Regions from separate parts of the Streptomyces sp. WAC03905 genome, predicted to be linked through region 2. Evidence: riboswitches for the same ligand, from Rfam matches in the RefSeq annotation. Region 2 holds a riboswitch; the other holds the start of a gene.
What was found. A riboswitch is a leader RNA that binds a small molecule or an ion and turns the genes downstream of it on or off. The one in region 2 is predicted to bind guanidine.
Positions count from the first base shown of each region.

Region 1 (9,183 bases), 4.9 Mb from region 2:
GGATCCGCTGCCCGCCCCGCCAGGCCCGCTCCACCCACGCGTAGTACGTCTGCTGGTGGGTGGCGGAGTCATGGGCCGGCCAGTCGCGGAACGTCGGCCAGCCGTTCGGGTCGTGCCGGCCGTCACCGCCCTTGGTGATCATGTCGAAGAGGGCGAGGACGCCGTTCGGATAGTGCTCGGGACAGTCCTTCAGCGCGTCCGCAACCCCTGCCGGGGAGAAGACCTTTCCGCAGACCAGCCGTCCTCCGAAGCCCTCGTCGGACATCAGGTGGACGTGCGCGTCCACGTAGCCGCGGACGCGGCCCTGTGCGTCGGTACCGGTGAACGGCTCGCCGGTGACGTTGACCTGCGAGTCCGGGGCCGGTCGCGCCACGGGCTCCCACCACTGCGGCCCGGCCGGCGCGCCGGCGGCCGCGGGCCCGAGGGCCAGCGTCACCAACGCGAGGACCAGGCCGATCAGGAGGTATTGGCGGCGCCGTCCTGAGGCTCTTCGTCGATTCATCCCCATCCCTTCCACGAAGCGTGCACGACCCTGCGGAGATGGTCTTCTTCGGCCCCGGACACCGCCGCCCGCGCGGACGGGGGATCACACGGGGCGGTCCACCGCTCCCGCCGCACGGGCACGGACCAGGGCCAGGTAGTCGGCCGCGAGGCGGTGGCAGTCACCGGGCCACCGCGCCGAGACGTAATTGCCGTCCGTCACGGTGAAGCCGCGACCGGGCCGGGCGGCCGTGTCGCGAACGGGCAGCGGCGGGCCGGCGAGGAAGTGGCGCGGATCGGCGAGCGCCGCCGTGACCTCCTGCTGCACGGTGGTGCGGTACGTGCGGTAGTAGCGCCCCAGCCAGAACCGGGTGAGGTTCCACCCGGTCAGCTCCAGCAGGGCCGTCAGTGCCGTCGTCCGCCGCCCGTACAGGACCGAGCGTCCGGTCGCGGGGTCCTGGGCGCGGGCGGCCAGCAGCACACCGTGGCAGACGGCCCCGACCGGCAGGCCCCGGGTGAAGATCCGGGCGAACAGCCGCTGGGCGGTGGCGTTCTCGAGCAGGGTCCGCATGCGGGGGGCGTGGCCGCCCGGCACGAACAGGCCCGCGATGTCGGCCGGATCGACCTCCGCGTCCACGTCCGCGTAGGAGAAGGGGGCGAGGAAGGACGGGTCCTCGGTGAGGCGCCGGTAGGCGGCCAGTTCGGCACGGCGGGTCATCAGCCAGGGCGACAGCCAGGAGAAGCCGAGGTCGGTGAGCCGGGGATCGGCGAGCGCGACCTTCCCGTCGGGCGTCGCGAACCGCACCTCGAAGCCGGCGTCCCGCAGCGCCGCCCAGGGCACCGCCGCTTCGGTGGGGTCGTAGTCGCCTGCCGGGAGCAGGAAGAGAATCACGGCGTACTCCTCTGAGCGGTGGTAATCAGGGCAGCACGTACGCTTCCGCGGCCCAGGGGCCCGACCCCCTGATCCTCGGTGTCCGAAGGACGACCCTAGGAGCCGCCCGCCGGGCCGTCATTGACTCCGACGGCCAAGGCGTTGACTCTCCGGACCCGGCGCCCCGCGCGCGGGCGTCCCGCGGACGCCCTTGACGGGGGTGGTGCGCCCGCATTGACTGACGGCCGTGTCCACCTCCGTCCCCGGCCCGTCCGTCAACGCGTCCTACGCCCTCGCCGTCCTCAGCGCGACGACCGAGGCGGGGGGCGGCGGTCCCGGTTCCCGGACCGTGCCCACGGACCGGCTGGAGTACGACGAGATGCGCGCCCTGTGGGACGAGGTGCTCGCCGCCGGCGATGCCGGCCCGCACACCGGCCTCCTCGTGGGCGACCGGATCCGTCCCGACGCCCTGCACATCCTCGGCCACCTGATCCTCACCAGCGCCGGCCTCGCCGACGCCGCACGGGCGGCCGAGCGCTACCACCCCCTGGTGAGCCAGGCGGGCACGGTGACCCTGCACCGCCGGGGCGGCGTCGGCCGCGTCTGCTACCGGCCGACCGTCGGCCCGAGCGCCATGCACCCCCAGCAGGTGGAGGCGGTCGTCAGCAGCATGGTGCGGGCCGCGCGTTGGATCGCCGGCGACGACTGGGCGCCCCTGGCGGTGTCGTTCGCCCACCCGCGGGCGGGCTCGGCCGAGCCGTACGCCCGGGTCTTCGGCTGCCCCGTCACCTTCGACGCCGCGGAGAACGGGATCACGGTCGCCGGCGAGGACCTCGACAGGCGCCGCCCCCTCTACGATCCGGTGCTCAACGGCCTCCACCGGGCCTACGCCGACCGCCTCCTGCGCCAACTGTCCGCGGCCGCCCCGTCCGTCGCCGAGCGCGTCCGGCAGTGGCTGGACCACGCCGCGCTGGAGGACGCGGGCCCCGAGGGCCCCGCCCGGCAGCTCAACCTCAGCGTCCGCACCCTGCGCCGGGCCCTGCACGCGGAGGGCACGTCGTGGCGCGCGCTCCTCGACACCGCCCGCCACGGCCGCGCCCGGCGGCTGCTGGAGACCACGGCCCTGCCCCTGGACCGGATCGCGCCGCTCGTGGGCCTGAGCGGGGCGACGGCCCTGGTCCGTGCCTTCACCCGGTGGGAGGGCATCCCGCCCGGCGCGTACCGCAGCCGGTGCCGGCCCGCCGCCCCGGCCGTCGAAGCGACCGGGACCGCGGACGGGACCGGGGACGGGACCGGGACCGTGGACGGGGCCGGGGCCGGGGCCGGGGTCGGCGACGGGACCGGGGGCCGGACTTCGGACGGGTGAGGAACAGCACCCGGGGCGTCCTGCCGATCCCGCCGGAACCGCTGCTAGATTGTCCGGCGGCCCGGTCCCCGGCCCCGGACGAGATGCGCCGTACCCGGTTACGCACGACGACGCGCGAGGTGCCGCACGCGCGGCACCGCCCGCTGTCCGCTCCCGGGCAGCGTCCTCGTCGAGCAGGATGGGCCGAACGTCATGACCGTGCCACTCACCAGCAGCCTCTACCGGACGACCGCGCACGCCGTCGGAGGCCGCAGCGGATCCGTCCGCACGGACGACGGCCGCCTGGACGTCCGCCTCGCGCCGCCGCGCAAGAAGGTGCCGGGCACCACCAACCCCGAGCAGCTCTTCGCGGCCGGCTTCGCGGCCTGTTTCACCTCCGCGTTCGCGGAAGTGGCCGCCGAGTTCGGGGCGGACGCCTCCGCCGCGCGGGTGGCCTGTGCGGTGGAACTCGGTACGACGGACACGCCCGCGGGCTATGGCCTCGCGGTCACCCTCACCGTCAGCCTGCCCGGCTGGCCCGCGGCGGACCTCCAGCCGCTGCTGCACCGGGCCGACGAGGTCTGCCCGTACGCGCAGGCGGTACGCGGCAACGTACCGCTGACACTCCTGGCGGTGGACCACGCCCCGGCCGCCGACGACCGTGCCTGAGCCGGGAACGTCCGGCGGGTCCGGCGGGTCCGGCGGGTCCGGCGGGATCCCGGTACCCGAGCGCGGCGCCTGGTTGCGGCGCGGCATCAGCCGCAACGGCGGACCGCTCGTCGAGGAGGGGGACGCCGCAGTGATCTGGCTGCAGGCCGGGCCGTACTACGCCGACAGCCGCGGCTTCGCCGGCACGACCTCCTACGACGGCTCCCGGGTGCGCTTCCACCACCTCACGGGCGAGCCCGGCGACGACACCGGCACCCTCCGCCGGGACGGCGAGAACCTCGTCGAGTCGGGCACCAACCCGGACGGCAGCACCTTCCTGGAGGTCTGGACCCCGCTGCCCGACACGGACGGCGCCACGGGCTCCTGGTCCGGCCCCGACCACCACGTGGTCCGCGTCGGCGGGCACGTGGTGCACGTGGACTCCCGAGCGGGTGCGCACTGGCGGCTGTGACGTCGGGGCCGCGCGGCCGCCCCCGGCTCACCGGCGGGCGGCCGCGTTCCCGTCGCCGTCCAGCATGAGGGTCAGGCGGGCCGCGAAGAACATGGCGGCGCCCGCCGCGACGATGCTCAGGACCGCCGCCACCATGCCCAGGGTCACCGCGTCCAGGTACGGGCCGAGGTCGTCGACCCGCCGGGCGCGCGCGTTCGCGTACCGGCCGAGCAGGAGCGAGCCGACGAACGACGCCCACCAGAGGTTCAGCGGCCAGTAGGGGCCCTTCGCCCCCCGAAGGCCGACCGTCCAGGCCTCGTTGGCGATCCGGTACGGCATCCAGAGGCAGGCCACGGGAACGAACCAGCCGCCGATCGCCCACCCCGGACCACGGCGGAACGCGGTGGGTGCCAGCATGCCGGCCCGCAACCGGATGCGGTGGAACCACATGATGAACACGGCCGCGCACACGAGCACCGTCAGCAGCCGGAACGACTCGACGCGGGCGAGCATCGTGTTCAGGGTCACCCACCGGTCCTCGGCGATGAAGGCGAACCCGCCGTCCCCCTCCACCGCGGCGCGCACCCGGAACCCGGAGTACAGGGACACGAGATCGCCTGCCGCGGCGGCCGTCAGCGTGGCGTGCAGCACCCCGAGCAGAGCACGAGTGGGGCTGGAGGCCGGGTGGGCCAGCGGCGGACGGGGCCGGAGAACGTCGGGACGGGCCGAGGACATGACGCGGTGGAACTCCCCACGGGCGCGGTGCGCAGACGCCCGGGTTGAGCGCGCACAGGGAAACTACGGCACGCAGAAGCCAACCGTCCACCAAGAAACCCCAGGTGACGGCCCTGAGGGTTGGGTACGGGGCCTTGGGCGCCGATGCCTTGACGGGGCGTGGGACCATCTGACGACGCATGGACTCGCGGGTTCCGGTGATACGGGGGGAACAGGCGGTCACCACGGGCCGCCCCTGCCGGAAGGAAGCCGGGCGTGACCGACAACTCCCGTACGGACGTACTCCTCCACCCCCGACACGACGCGCCGCTCGACGGACCGTGCCGCTCCGGGGAACGGGCGGTCTTCGAGCGGGGCGCGAACGAGCGGGCCGAAGCCGTCCGTGCGCGCGAGGAGGCCGCGAAGGCCGTGTGCGGACGCTGCCCGGTCCGCCTTCCGTGCCGCCGCCGCGCCCTCGCCGAGCGGATTCCGTACGGTGTGCGCGGTGGCCTCACCTCCGACGAGCGCCACCGCCTGCTGGCGAACACCTGAGAGCCCGGCCGAGCGACCCCGCCGGCGGGCTCCGGGCCGAATGCGCCGTCGTCAGCGGTGCCGGCCCCGCCGACGGTGCCGCCGCGATCCTGCTCGCTCGCCGCGGTTCAGGTGTAGTTCTGCTGGAACGGCGCTCGGACTCCGAGGGGTTGCCGGTCGTCATGCCCTGACCTGCTGGTCCTGCCGTACGCGAGTCGGCCCGACACGCTCCGCGGTGTCCGATATGTCAATATCTGCACCAAATCCCGTTGGGGCAACGGACAGTGACTCCCGTCACTTCCAGTGACGGATGGGACATGTCTGCGGCGGACCGGGGCAAGCGCGCCCGAGCAGCACCACCGCGGGTACGCCGCGGTGGCGGAATCGGAGGTGCAGCGCGTCGTGTCCGAGCAGACGACCATCCACATCGCCGGGACATGGCGTTCCGCGATCTCAGGAGCGACCCGAGAGGTCCTCGACCCGGCGGACGCCACGGTCCTCGCGGTCGTCGCCGAGGGCGGCGCCGCGGACACCGACGCGGCCGTCAGCGCCGCCCGCGCGGCCTTCGACGGCGGGGAGTGGCCCCGGACCCCCGTTCTGGAGCGCGCGGCGCTGCTGCGCCGCGCCGCCGTCCTGCTCCACCGCGACCGCGAACGCCTCGCCCTGCTGGAGAGCCGCGACGCGGGCAAGACGGTGGAGGAGGGCCGCGTCGACGTGGACTGCGTCGCCGACGCCTTCCTGTACTTCGCCGACCTCGTCTCCGGCGAGAGCGCGGGCCGCGTCGTCGACGCCGGCACCCCCGACGTCCACAGCGTCGTCGTCCACGAACCGGTCGGGGTCTGCGCCCTGATCACCCCCTGGAACTACCCGCTCCTCCAGGCCTCGTGGAAGATCGCCCCCGCCCTCGCCGCCGGCAACACCTTCGTGATCAAGCCCAGTGAGATCACCCCGCTGTCCACGGCCGCCCTCATCGGCATTCTGGTCGAGGCGGGCCTCCCGGCCGGCGTCGCGAACCTGGTCACCGGCCCCGGCGACCCCGTCGGCGCCCGGCTCGCCGCCCACCCCGACGTCGACCTGGTCTCCTTCACCGGCGGTCTCACCAGCGGTACGAAGGTGATGCGCGCCGCCGCCGACACCGTCAAGAAGGTCGCCCTCGAACTCGGCGGCAAGAACCCCAACGTCGTCTTCGCCGACGCCTGCGCCACCCAGGAAGGCTTCGACACCGCCGTCGACCAGGCGCTCAACGCCGCCTTCATGCACAGCGGCCAGGTCTGCTCCGCGGGCTCCCGGCTCATCGTCGAGGAGAGCGTCGCCGAGCGCTTCGTCTCCGAACTCGCCCGCCGCGCCGACCGGATCCGCCTCGGCCGCGGCACCGACCCGGGCGTGGAGTGCGGCCCGATGGTCTCGGCCGCCCAGCGCGACCGCACCGAGGAGTACGTCGCCTCCGCCCTCGCCGAGGGAGCCGTACTGCGCTCCGGCGGCGTACGGCCCGACGAGCCCGGCTACTTCTACCGCCCGACCGTGCTCGACCGCTGCCACCGGGGGATGCGCGTCGTCCGGGAAGAGGTCTTCGGGCCCGTCCTGACCGTCGAGACCTTCCGCACCGAGGCCGAGGCCGTCGCGCTCGCCAACGACACCGAGTACGGCCTCGCCGGCGCCGTGTGGACCTCCGACGCCGGACGCGGCCGCCGGGTGGCGGGCCGGCTGCGCCACGGCACCGTCTGGATCAACGACTTCCACCCGTACCTGCCGCAGGCGGAGTGGGGCGGCTTCGGCAAGTCCGGCATCGGGCGCGAACTGGGCCCGTCCGGACTGGCCGAGTACCGCGAGACCAAGCACGTGTACCAGAACCTCGCCCCGCGCCCCGTGCGCTGGTTCGCGGGCTGAAGGAGGAGCAGAGCATGACCACCCCCACGCACGTCCCCACGCCCCACGACCAGCCCCGGCCCGCCGGCACGGACGAGTCCGTGCACGAGTACCGGTACGACTACGTCGTGGTCGGCGGCGGCACCGCCGGCTCGGTGATCGCCTCCCGCCTGACCGAGGACCCCGACGTCACCGTCGCCGTCATCGAGGGCGGCCCCAGCGACGTCGACCGCCCCGACGTACTCACCCTGCGCCGCTGGATGGGCCTGCTCGGCGGCGAACTCGACTACGACTACCCCACGACGGAGCAGCCGCGCGGCAACTCCCACATCCGCCACAGCCGCGCCCGCGTGCTCGGCGGCTGCTCCTCGCACAACACCCTGATCTCCTTCAAGCCGCTCCCGTCCGACTGGGACGAGTGGGAGGAGGCGGGGGCCGAGGGCTGGCATGCGGCCGCCATGGACCCGTACTTCGACAAGCTGCTCAACAACATCGTCCCGGTGGCCGAGAAGGACCGCAACGCCATCGCCCGCGACTTCGTCGACTCCGCGCAGAAGGCCCTGGGCGTCCCGCGCGTCGAGGGCTTCAACCGCAAGCCCTTCCACGAGGGCGCCGGCTTCTTCGACCTCGCCTACCACCCCGAGGACAACAAGCGCTCCTCCGCGTCGGTGGCCTACCTGCACCCCGTCATGGACGAACGACCCAACCTCCGGATCTTCCTGGAGACCTGGGCCCACCACCTCGAACTCGACGGCACCCGGGCCCGCGGGGTGCGCGTACGCGCCGCGGACGGCACCGAGTCCCTGATCACCGCACGCCGCGAGGTGCTCGTGTGCGCCGGCGCCGTGGACACCCCGCGGCTCCTGTTGCACTCGGGCATCGGCCCGCGCGCGGACCTGGAAGCCCTCGGCATCCCGCCGGTCCACGACCTGCCCGGGGTGGGGGAGAACCTGCTCGACCACCCCGAGTCGGTGATCGTCTGGGAGACCGACGGTCCGATACCGGACAACTCCGCGATGGACAGCGACGCCGGCCTGTTCGTCCGGCGCGACCCCGAATCCGCGGGACCCGACCTGATGTTCCACTTCTACCAGGTCCCCTTCACCGACAATCCCGAGCGCCTCGGCTACGAACGCCCCGCGCACGGAGTGTCGATGACCCCCAACATCCCCAAGCCGCGCAGCCGCGGCCGCCTCTACCTGACCAGCGCGGACCCCGAGGTCAAGCCCGCTCTGGACTTCCGCTACTTCACGGACGAGGACGACTACGACGGCCGGACCCTCGTCGACGGCATCAAGCTCGCCCGCAAGATCGCCGCCACGGAGCCGCTCGCCGGCTGGCTCGGGCGCGAGGTCTGCCCCGGCCCCGAGATCACCGGCGACGAGGAGCTGAGCGCCTACGCCCGTTCCGTCGCGCACACCGTCTACCACCCCGCCGGCACCTGCCGGATGGGTGCCGCCGACGACCCCGGAGCCGTCGTCGGCCCGGACCTGAGGATCCGCGGCCTGGAAGGCATCCGCATCGCGGACGCCTCCGTCTTCCCGACGATGCCCGCGGTCAACCCGATGATCGGAGTACTCATGGTCGGCGAAAAGGCAGCCGAACTCCTCGCCCGGGACGGTGGTACCCGATGAACACCACCACCGCCCCCACCGCGGCGCCCGCCGGCGCCGACGCGCCCTCCGTCTTCTCCGTGGACGGCCTGTGGAAGGTCTTCGGCCCCGCCAAGGCCGCCGCGAAGGTCCCCGGCTCCGCCGACGCCGACCTGTCCGCCGCCGAACTGCGCGAGCGCACCGGCTGCACCGCCGCCGTCCGCGACGTCACCTTCGACGTCCGCAAGGGCGAGGTCTTCGTCGTGATGGGCCTGTCGGGATCCGGCAAGTCCACCCTCGTGCGCTGCCTCACCCGGCTGATCGAGCCGACCGCCGGAAGCCTGGCCATCGACGGCGAGGACGTCCTCGCCATGGACGCCACCCGGCTGCGCGCCCTGCGCCGCCACCGCGCCGCCATGGTCTTCCAGCACTTCGGACTGCTCCCGCACCGCACCGTCCTCGACAACGTGGCGTACGGACTGGAGATCCAGGGCGTCGGCCGCGGCGACCGCCGGGACAAGGCGGCCGAACTCGTCGCCAAGGTCGGCCTCGACGGACTGGAACACCGGCGCCCCGGCCAGCTCTCGGGCGGCCAGCAGCAGCGCGTCGGCCTGGCCCGCGCGCTCGCGGCCGACCCCGAAGTGCTCCTCTTCGACGAGCCGTTCAGCGCCCTCGACCCCCTCAT
Region 1 covers NZ_JBXYDZ010000003.1:57,033-66,215, reverse strand. Annotated here, with positions in the region: gene AC2RP6_RS03210 (discoidin domain-containing protein) at 1-508, opposite strand, end outside; gene AC2RP6_RS03205 (type 1 glutamine amidotransferase domain-containing protein) at 587-1,372, opposite strand; gene AC2RP6_RS03200 (AraC family transcriptional regulator) at 1,599-2,717, shown strand; guanidine-III (ykkC-III) riboswitch at 2,774-2,834, shown strand; gene AC2RP6_RS03195 (Ohr family peroxiredoxin) at 2,910-3,365, shown strand; gene AC2RP6_RS03190 (hypothetical protein) at 3,358-3,816, shown strand; gene AC2RP6_RS03185 (DUF4328 domain-containing protein) at 3,844-4,530, opposite strand; gene AC2RP6_RS03180 (WhiB family transcriptional regulator) at 4,786-5,061, shown strand; gene AC2RP6_RS03175 (aldehyde dehydrogenase family protein) at 5,443-6,927, shown strand; gene AC2RP6_RS03170 (GMC family oxidoreductase) at 6,942-8,540, shown strand; gene AC2RP6_RS03165 (quaternary amine ABC transporter ATP-binding protein) at 8,537-9,183, shown strand, end outside.
Region 1: linked by a shared signal. The riboswitch ahead of AC2RP6_RS03195 (Ohr family peroxiredoxin) and the one ahead of AC2RP6_RS24900 (DMT family transporter) in region 2 are both predicted to bind guanidine.

Region 2 (9,183 bases):
GATCGCGACGAAGTCCAGCAGTGTGATCGCCGCGTTCCCCAGCGTCGACAGGACGAAGGACGTCCGGTACGTCATCGTCGACCGGATCCACATCGCCACGATCAGGCCGTAGCCGCGCAGCCCCTCGCGGACCCGGCTCCGCGCCCGCGGCACCTCCAGATCCGCGAACTCCCGCTCCAGTACCGCCTCAGCCACCCTGGACCACCACCTTCCGCGTCGCCGCCGACTGCAACAGCCGTCCCGCGCCCAGCAGGACGAGGACCCAGACCGCCTGGAAGCCCAGCGCGCCGGCCGCGTCCCCGGCCCCCGCGTGCTCGCCCAGCAGCACGTCCAGCGGCACCTGGAGCATCGCCGCCCACGGCAGGACCCGCACGAACTCTCCGAAGGCGCCGGGGAAGACGGTCAGCGGCAGCAGCATCCCCGAGAAGAAGATCGAGGCGACGGTCGCCATCAGGTTGATCCCGGACCCGTCCAGCAGCCAGAAGGCCAGCAGCCCCAGCAGGTAGCGCAGGGCGAAGCCCACCACCAGCCCGAGCGTCACGGACACCAGGAACAGCAGCCAGCGCGCCGGGTCCGTGGGCAGCGCCAGCCGGAAGACCAGCGCCCCCGCCGCCAGCGGCACCAGTCCCCGCCCCACCAGCTGGAAGGCGGCCCGGCCCATGTCGGCCGCCAGCCACCACAGCTGCAGGTCGGCGGGCCGGTACAGGTCGACGGCGATGTCGCCCGTACGCACCCGCTCCTGGACCTCCTCGTGGAACCCGCCGCCGATCAACGCCCCGGCGGCCAGCAGCGACTGGCTCACCCAGACGAAGGTCAGGGCCTGGGCCTGGTCGTAGCCGCCGAGGCCGGGGCGCTGCTCCCACAGCGCGATGTACGTGAACGCGACGATGAACCCGAAGACGGTGTTGGTGAACACGCCCGCCGCGGTCGCCGTCCCGTAGGTGGCGTAGCGCCGGAATCCGCCGGCCGCGACCGCACCGTAAAGGGCCACTCTCTGGCGCACCGTATCCCCTCCGTTTTCCACGTCGTTCCTACGTCGGCCAAAGCGCGCGAGCTTAGTGCGGAGGGGCGAGCCACGCGACCGATTTACCCCCGTCCGGAGCGGTTGTCACCGGCCATCGGGTAGACACCATGAGGTACAGAAGTGGATATTTCGAACAGCGTCGAGGAGTCCTGGAGATGAGCGACCCGTCACCACCCGCGGGCTGGACCCCTCGCGACCCGGACACCCCGCCCGCGGGCGGCGCGGGCGGCCGGGACGGCGCGGGCGGCCGGGACGGACCGGGCCGCCCGGGACACCTCGACCACCCGGACCGCCCGGGCCGTCCGGACCGCGCCGGGAAGAAGGCCCGCCGGCGGCGGACCGGCCCGCGCCGCCTCCTCCCCACCTGGCGCATGGTCCTCGGCACCGTCCTGCTCCTCGCCCTCCTGATCGGCGGCGGCCTCGTGGCCGGTTACCTGCTGGTCGACATCCCCCCGGCCAACGCCGCCGCGACCGCGCAGTCCAACGTCTACCTCTACTCCGACGACTCCCTGATCGCCCGCGACGGCGAGGTCAACCGCGTCAACGTGCCCCTCTCGCAGGTCCCGCTGACCGTCCAGGAGGCCGTACTGGCCGCGGAGGACCGGGACTTCTACTCCGAACGGGCGGTGGACCCCAAGGCCATGGTCCGCGCCGCCTGGAACACCGCCACCGGCAAAGGCACCCAGTCCGGTTCGACGATCACCCAGCAGTACGTCAAGAACTACTACCTGGGCCAGGAACAGACCCTCAAGCGCAAGGCCAAGGAATTCTTCATCGCGATCAAACTCGGCCGCGAGAAGTCGAAGGCCTACATCCTGGAGGGCTACCTCAACACCAGCTACTTCGGCCGCAACGCCTACGGCATCCAGGCCGCATCGCAGGCCTACTACGGCAAGGACGTCGGCAGCCTCACCACCGCAGAGGGCGCCTACCTCGCCACCCTCCTGAACTCCCCCAGCGCCTTCGACGTCGTCTCCCACCCGCAGAGCCGCCCCCGCGCACTCGCCCGCTGGAACTACGTACTCGACGGCATGGTGAAGAAGGGCTGGCTGCCCGCCGCCGAGCGCGCCGCCACGCGGTTCCCCGAACCCGGCAAGGTACGGGCCGCCGCCGGCCTGTCCGGCCAGCGCGGCTACCTCGTCGAGGCGGTGAAGGAGTTCATCCTCGACCGCGAGATCCTCGACGACAAGACCCTCGCCGAGGGCGGCTACCGCATCCGCACCACCATCGACCGGCGCCGCCAGGCCGACTTCGTCGAGGCCGTCGACGACCAGATGCTCGGCAAGCTCCGACCCGAGACCCGCACGGCGGACCGGCTGGTGCGGGCCGGCGGCGTCTCCATCGACCCGGCCACCGGCAAGGTCGTCGCCATGTACGGCGGTGTCGACTACACCCGGCAGTACGTCAACAACGCGACCCGGCACGACTACCAGGTCGCCTCCACCTTCAAGCCGTTCGTCTTCGCGGCCGCCGTCGAGAACGGCTCCCGCACCCAGGACGGCCGCAGGATCACCCCCAACACGGTCTACAACGGCGACAACAAGCGCCCCGTCGTCGGCGGCCGGATCCGCTTCGCCCCGGAGAACGAGGGCCAGGTCTCCTACGGCAACATCACCGTCAACACCGCCACCGACCTCTCGGTGAACGCCGTGTACGCGCAGATGGCCGTCGACGTCGGCACCGCCCGGGTCAAGAAGACCGCCATCGACCTGGGCGTCCCCGAGGACACCCCGAATTTCGTGGTCGGCCCGGCCATGGCGCTCGGCACCCTCCAGGCCAGCGTCCTCGACATGACGCAGGCCTACGCGACCCTCGCCGACCACGGTCGCCGCACCCCCTACACCTTCGTCGAGGAGATCGCGAAGGGCGGCGACAAGATCCCCCTGCCCGAACGGACCCCCGTCCAGGCCATCAGCCGCGAAGCCGCCGACACCACCACGTCCATGCTGGTCAGCGTCGTCGACAACGGCACCGGCACGGCCGCCCTCGCCGCCGGCCACCCCGCCGCCGGCAAGACGGGCACCGGCGAGCTGGACCGCTCGGCGTGGTTCGCGGCCTACACCCCGAACCTGGTCACGGTGGTCGCGATGATGGGCCAGGACCCCGACACCGGCACGCTGCAATCGCTGTACGGGGCACTCGGCGAATCCCGCATCGGCGGTGGCGGCTACCCGGCCCGGATCTGGGCCGCGTACACGAAGGCCGCACTGGAGGCCACCGACCCCGTCGACTTCGACCTCGACCTCCAGCCGGGCGCCGCACCGCCCCCGCCGCCGCCCTCCTCGCAGTCGAACCCGCCCGAGGAGACCCCGGACGAGGACGGCCCGTCCCCCTCGTCCCGGCCGACCCCACCGTCCGGCGGCCAGGACAACGCGGGGCAGGACAACGGCGGGCAGGACAACGGAGGCCAGGGCAACGGCGGCCAGGGCAACGGCGGCCGGGACAACGGCGGCCAGGGCAACGGGGGCCGCACCCAGGGCGGCCGCGACAACGGCGGCCAGGACGGTGGCCGCACCCAGGGCGGCCGGGACAACGGCGGTACGGGCACCGATGCCGGCACCGGCAATGGCACCGGCCAGGGCGACGAAGGCGGCACCGGCGGCCCGGGCGGCTCCGACGGCGGCGGCGTCGTCGGAGGCCCGCGCCCGCCGTCGGCGTTCCTCGAATGAGCGGGACCGGTAACCGGGGCAGTGACCGGGATCGGTGACCGGGATCAGCGACCGGGATCAGTGACCGGAGGTCGCCTTGAGCCCCACCACGGCGACCAGCAGCAGGCAGATGAAGAAGATCCGGGCGGCGGTGACGGGCTCACCCAGCACCGCCATACCGAGCACCGCGGCACCGGCGGCGCCGATGCCCACCCACACCCCGTACGCCGTACCGATGGGCAGCGTCTTCGCGGCGTAGGACAGCAGCACCATGCTGGCCACGATCCCGGCGCCCGTGAACACACTGGGCCAGAGCCGGGTGAAGCCCTCGGTGAATTTCATGCCGATCGACCAGCCCACTTCGAGCAGACCGGCGAGAAGAAGAAGAACCCAGGCCATGACGGCACCTCCGAGACATCGGGCGATACGGGGTGCGTCGTCTTGTCGTACCCGGTACGGCGCGTCTCGTCGGGTTCTCCCCCACCGTAGCAAAGGGCAGCGAAAAGGGCCGGTGACCTCCGCCACCGGCCCCCTCCCGCCGCTCCGCTACAGGTACAGCCCGGTGGAGTCCTCCGACCCCTCCAGCCGCTCCGCGGCCACGGCGTGCAGGTCCCGCTCGCGCATCAGCACGTACGTCGCCCCGCGCACCTCGACCTCGGCACGGTCCTCCGGGTCGTACAGCACCCGGTCACCGGGCTCGACGGTCCGGACGTTCTGCCCGACCGCGACGACCTCGGCCCAGGCCAGCCGCTTGCCCACCGCGGCCGTCGCCGGGATCAGGATGCCGCCGCCGGAGCGCCGCTCGCCCTCGGGCAGGTCGGACTTCACGAGCACGCGGTCGTGCAGCATGCGGATGGGCAGCTTGTCGTGGGTGGTGTTCTCGCTCACGCCCCGAACCTACCTGTCCGCACGCCTCCCGTACCGCGCAGGGTCATCCGCGCCTGCGGCGCGCCGAGACCACGAGCAGCCCGACCACACCGACCGCGAGCAGCGCGACGGGGACGACGCGCTCCAGGCGCGGGCTCCCGTCCTCGTGCCGCATGCCGTCACGCAGGTCGGTCACGACGCGGTTCACGGAGGCGAAGGCCCGCCCCGCGGTCTGGTCGACGGTCGAGGCGACCCGGGCCCGCGCGTCCCCGATGATCGTCTGCGGGTGCATGCGCACGCCGATCTCGTCGAGCGTCTCGGCGAGCTGCTCGCGGCGGCGGACGATGTCCGCCTCGATCTGTGCGGGGGTCCTGGCTTCCGACACCGCGCTGCCTCCGTCGTCGTGGTCGTGATCGTGTGGGGGCGTAGTCCGCCGTGAACAGTCTGTCAGCTTAGTCTCGTGACGTACCGATCCCCTCCCGAGGAGACTGTCAGATGAGCGAGCGACTCCAGCCGGGCGACACCGCCCCCGCCTTCACCCTGCCCGACGCGGACGGCAACGAGGTCTCGCTCGCCGACCACAAGGGCCGGAAGGTGATCGTCTACTTCTACCCCTCCGCGCTGACGCCGGGCTGCACGAAGCAGGCGTGCGACTTCACGGACAACCTGGACGTCCTGGCCGCGGCCGGCTACGACGTCATCGGCGTCTCCCCCGACAAGCCGGAGAAGCTGGCGAAGTTCCGCGAGCAGGAGCACCTGAAGGTCACGCTGGTCAGCGACCCGGAGAAGGAGACGCTGGCGGCGTACGGGGCCTTCGGCGAGAAGAAGCTGTACGGCAAGACGGTCACGGGCGTCATCCGCTCCACGGTGGTCGTCGACGAGTCGGGCAAGGTCGAGCACGCCTTCTACAACGTGAAGGCGACGGGCCACGTGGCCAAGATCCTCAAGGACCTGGCCATCTGACCCCCGAGCGGGCCGCCCCACCCGGCGCGGCCCGCTCCGCTTGTCGGCCGCTCCGAGCCGCACCCGTCCGGTCACCGGCTCGTTACTCCGTACGAGGGCCGCACGCGTGGCCGGGAGGGGAGAGCCGTGGGGGTCAGGTACACGCCGGAGCTGCTGCGAGCGGCAGCTCGCGGGACGGACAACTGGGACGACGCCGTCCGGTGGTGCGGGGGCACACCCAGCAGCGGCAGCAGGCGCTACCTGCGGGCGAAGATGCGGGAGAGCGGGGTCGACTGCTCCCATTTCCCCACCACGTGGGCACGGCACACAGAGGCGCGGCTCCGGGAGCTGGTGGCCGAGTCCGCATCCGTCGTGGAGGTGGTCAAGCGCCTCGGCATCAGCAACGTCGGGGGCAACCAGACGCACATCTCCCGGCGCATCGCGGCCCTGGGTATCGACACGTCCCATTTCGCCGCCACCCGCAATCCCCGTCCGAAGGGGGCGCTGGGGCCGACTCTGTCGCTCAGGAAGCCGCAGGACGGCAGGGTCCCGGGCGAGCGCCTCCTGCGTCAGCTGCTGAAGGCCGGAGTGCCGGAGGTGTGCGCCGAGTGCGGGATCGGCCCGTCCTGGAACGGCAGGCCGCTCCGCCACGAGGTCGATCACGTCAATGGCGAGTGGTGGGACAACCGGCGGGAGAACCTCCGTCTCCTGTGCCCCAACTGTCACGCGACCACGGACACTTACCGTGGCCGCAAGGGGAGGAAGCCCGCATGAGCGAGGTCAGGTTCACCAGGGACCTGCTCAGCCGAACCGCGCCCCGGGCCACCAGTCTGGTCGACCTGCTGAGGCTGCTGGGCGTGCCGCTCCTGGCAGGCCCCCGCCGGTACGTGGGCGCCAGGCTGGCCCACTACGGGATCGACACCTCCCACTTCGTGGACGAGCCACTCCCCGTCAGGATCCGGCAGCGCTACACGGCGGAACGGCTCCGGGAAGCGGCGGCCCGCACGGACAGCATCGCCGGGATGCTCTCTTTCATGGGCGTCGAGCCCTACAACAGTGCCCCTGTGCACATCGGCAAGCTGCTCGATCGCTTCGGGATCGACACGTCGCACTTCTCGCACCGGCCCCCTGCGCTGTCGCGCCGCTTCTTCGCCCGCGACGAGATCGAACCCGCAGTCGCCGGGTCGAAGAGCATGGCGGACGTCATGCGCGCGCTCGGCCACCATCCGTACGACGGAGCCGCACGCGCCAAGGCACGGCGCAGCATCGAGGAGTACGGGCTGGCGACCGGGCACTTCACGGGGCAGGGACACGCCCTTGGCAGCCGATCGCCCGGGCGCAGGTCCGCGGCGGAGATCCTCAGGCGGCTCGACGACGGATCCGCACGCACCAAGACGGCGACGCTCCGCCGTGCCCTCGACGACGTCGGCGTCCCGCATGTGTGTGCGGAGTGCGGTATCGGGGACGTCTGGCGCGGCCGCAGACTCGTCCTCGAGATCGATCACGTCAACGGTGACCGGCTGGACAATCGCCGAGCGAATCTCCGCTGTCTGTGCCCCTCGTGCCACAGCCAGACCCTGACCTTCGCCAAGCCGGGGCGCAAGGCCGTCCCTTCGCAACGGACTGCTGTCCGCGACCAGTAAGGTGGTCGCACGGGTCCGTACCCCAGCTGGCCGAGAGGGCGCCGGTTTAGGTCCGGTGTGTCGTGGGTTCGAGTCCCACCGGGCCCACGACGAAAGGGCGGTGTTCCCCACAGGAACACCGCCCTTCGGCGTGTGCGGGTGTCGTCAGTCCAGGAGGGCGCGGATGAAGGGGACCAGGGCGCGGAAGGCCTGGCCGCGGTGGGAGATGGCGTTCTTCTCGGCCGGGGTCAGTTCCGCGCAGGTGCGGGACTCGCCGACGGGCTGGAGGATCGGGTCGTAGCCGAAGCCGCCCGTGCCCGACGGGGAGTGGCGCAGGGTGCCGAGGAGGCGGCCCTCCACGACGCGTTCGGTGCCGTCGGGGAGTGCGAGGGCCGCCGCGCACGCGAAGTGGGCTCCGCGGTTCTCGTCGGCGATGTCGCCGAGCTGGGCGAGGAGCAGGTCCAGGTTGGCCTTGTCGTCGCCGTGGCGGCCGACCCAGCGTGCGGAGAAGATGCCGGGGGCGCCGTGCAGGACGTCCACGCAGAGGCCGGAGTCGTCGGCGACGGCGGGCAGACCGGTGGCTCGGGCCAGGGCGTGGGCCTTGAGGAGGGCGTTCTCGGCGAAGGTGACGCCGGTCTCCTTGACGTCGGGGATCTCCGGGTACGCGTCCGCGCCGACCAGCCCGTGGGGCAGGCCGGCGTCGGAGAGGATGGCGCGCAGTTCGGAGACTTTGCCCGCGTTGCGGGTCGCGAGGATCAGGCTGCTGGGCGTCGAGGTCATGCCCCCATTATCCCGGGGTGCAGACCTTGGAGATCTCGCTCGCGGCGTCGGCGACGGGCTGGATGTCCGGGACGGAGTTGCCGCTGTCGATGGAAGTGCGGACGTTCTTGACGGCCGTGTTCATCGAGTCGATGGCCTTGCCCAGGTCGGCGTTGTCGGTCTGGTCGCCGATCTTCTTGAGGTTCGCCTCGATCTGGTCGAGGGCGTTCTTGGCGTCCTGCGGGCTGTTGCCCGCCTGGGAGACGGCCTGCTGGAGGTCGTTCGCGCCGTCCGTGATGGCGACGGCGGTGTTCGCGCAGTCCATGGCCGTGGAGATGGCGTCGCAGGCGGTGAGGGCCGAGACGGTCAGGACGGCTGCCGCGGCGACCGCCGCTATGCGGAGCTTCATGCGTTTCTCCCGAGAGGACCTGTACGAAGTGGACGTGGGCGTGGGCGGGCACGGGCGGGCGCACGGTCGTTGCACCGTGCGCCCGTTGTCGTGTCCGTTGCTCCTTGGGACGCCGGGGGGCGTCCGCCGGTTGCCCGGCTACAGGCCCAGCGCGCCGCGCTGGATGGCTTCGAGGTCCGCGCAGCCGCCGGCGGCGAGGTCGAGGAGGGCGTTGAGTTCCTTGCGGTCGAAGGGCTCGCCCTCGGCGGTGCCCTGGACCTCGACGAAGCGGCCGTCGCCCGTGCAGACCACGTTCATGTCGGTCTCGGCGCGCACGTCCTCCTCGTAGCAGAGGTCGAGGAGCGGGACACCGTCGACGATGCCGACGCTGACGGCGGCGACGGTGCCGGTGAGGGGCTTGCGGCCGGCCTTGATCAGCTTCTTCTGCTGGCCCCAGGCGACGGCGTCGGCGAGGGCGACGTAGGCGCCGGTGATGGCGGCGGTGCGGGTGCCGCCGTCGGCCTGGAGGACGTCGCAGTCGAGGACGACGGTGTTCTCGCCGAGGGCCTTGTAGTCGATGACGGCGCGCAGGGAGCGGCCGATGAGGCGGGAGATCTCGTGGGTGCGGCCGCCGATCTTGCCGCGGACGGATTCGCGGTCGCCGCGGGTGTTGGTGGAGCGCGGCAGCATCGAGTACTCGGAGGTGACCCAGCCTTCGCCGCTGCCCTTGCGCCAGCGCGGGACGCCTTCGGTGAAGGAGGCGGTGCAGAAGACCTTGGTGTCTCCGAAGGAGATGAGGACGGAGCCCTCGGCGTGCTTGCTCCATCCGCGTTCGATGGTGACCGGGCGGAGCTGTTCGGGCGTACGGCCGTCGATGCGAGACATGGGTCCGAGCCTAGTGGACACCCCTCTGCGCGCAGACCCGTCTCTGCG
Region 2 covers NZ_JBXYDZ010000003.1:4,959,302-4,968,484, reverse strand. Annotated here, with positions in the region: gene AC2RP6_RS24915 (ABC transporter permease) at 1-195, opposite strand, end outside; gene AC2RP6_RS24910 (ABC transporter permease) at 188-1,003, opposite strand; gene AC2RP6_RS24905 (transglycosylase domain-containing protein) at 1,180-3,693, shown strand; gene AC2RP6_RS24900 (DMT family transporter) at 3,751-4,071, opposite strand; guanidine-III (ykkC-III) riboswitch at 4,103-4,172, opposite strand; gene AC2RP6_RS24895 (GroES family chaperonin) at 4,219-4,560, opposite strand; gene AC2RP6_RS24890 (DUF3618 domain-containing protein) at 4,604-4,924, opposite strand; gene bcp (thioredoxin-dependent thiol peroxidase) at 5,035-5,502, shown strand; gene AC2RP6_RS24880 (HNH endonuclease signature motif containing protein) at 5,629-6,255, shown strand; gene AC2RP6_RS24875 (HNH endonuclease signature motif containing protein) at 6,252-7,124, shown strand; tRNA gene AC2RP6_RS24870 (tRNA-Leu) at 7,136-7,211, shown strand; gene rdgB (RdgB/HAM1 family non-canonical purine NTP pyrophosphatase) at 7,269-7,883, opposite strand; gene AC2RP6_RS24860 (hypothetical protein) at 7,891-8,271, opposite strand; gene rph (ribonuclease PH) at 8,410-9,135, opposite strand.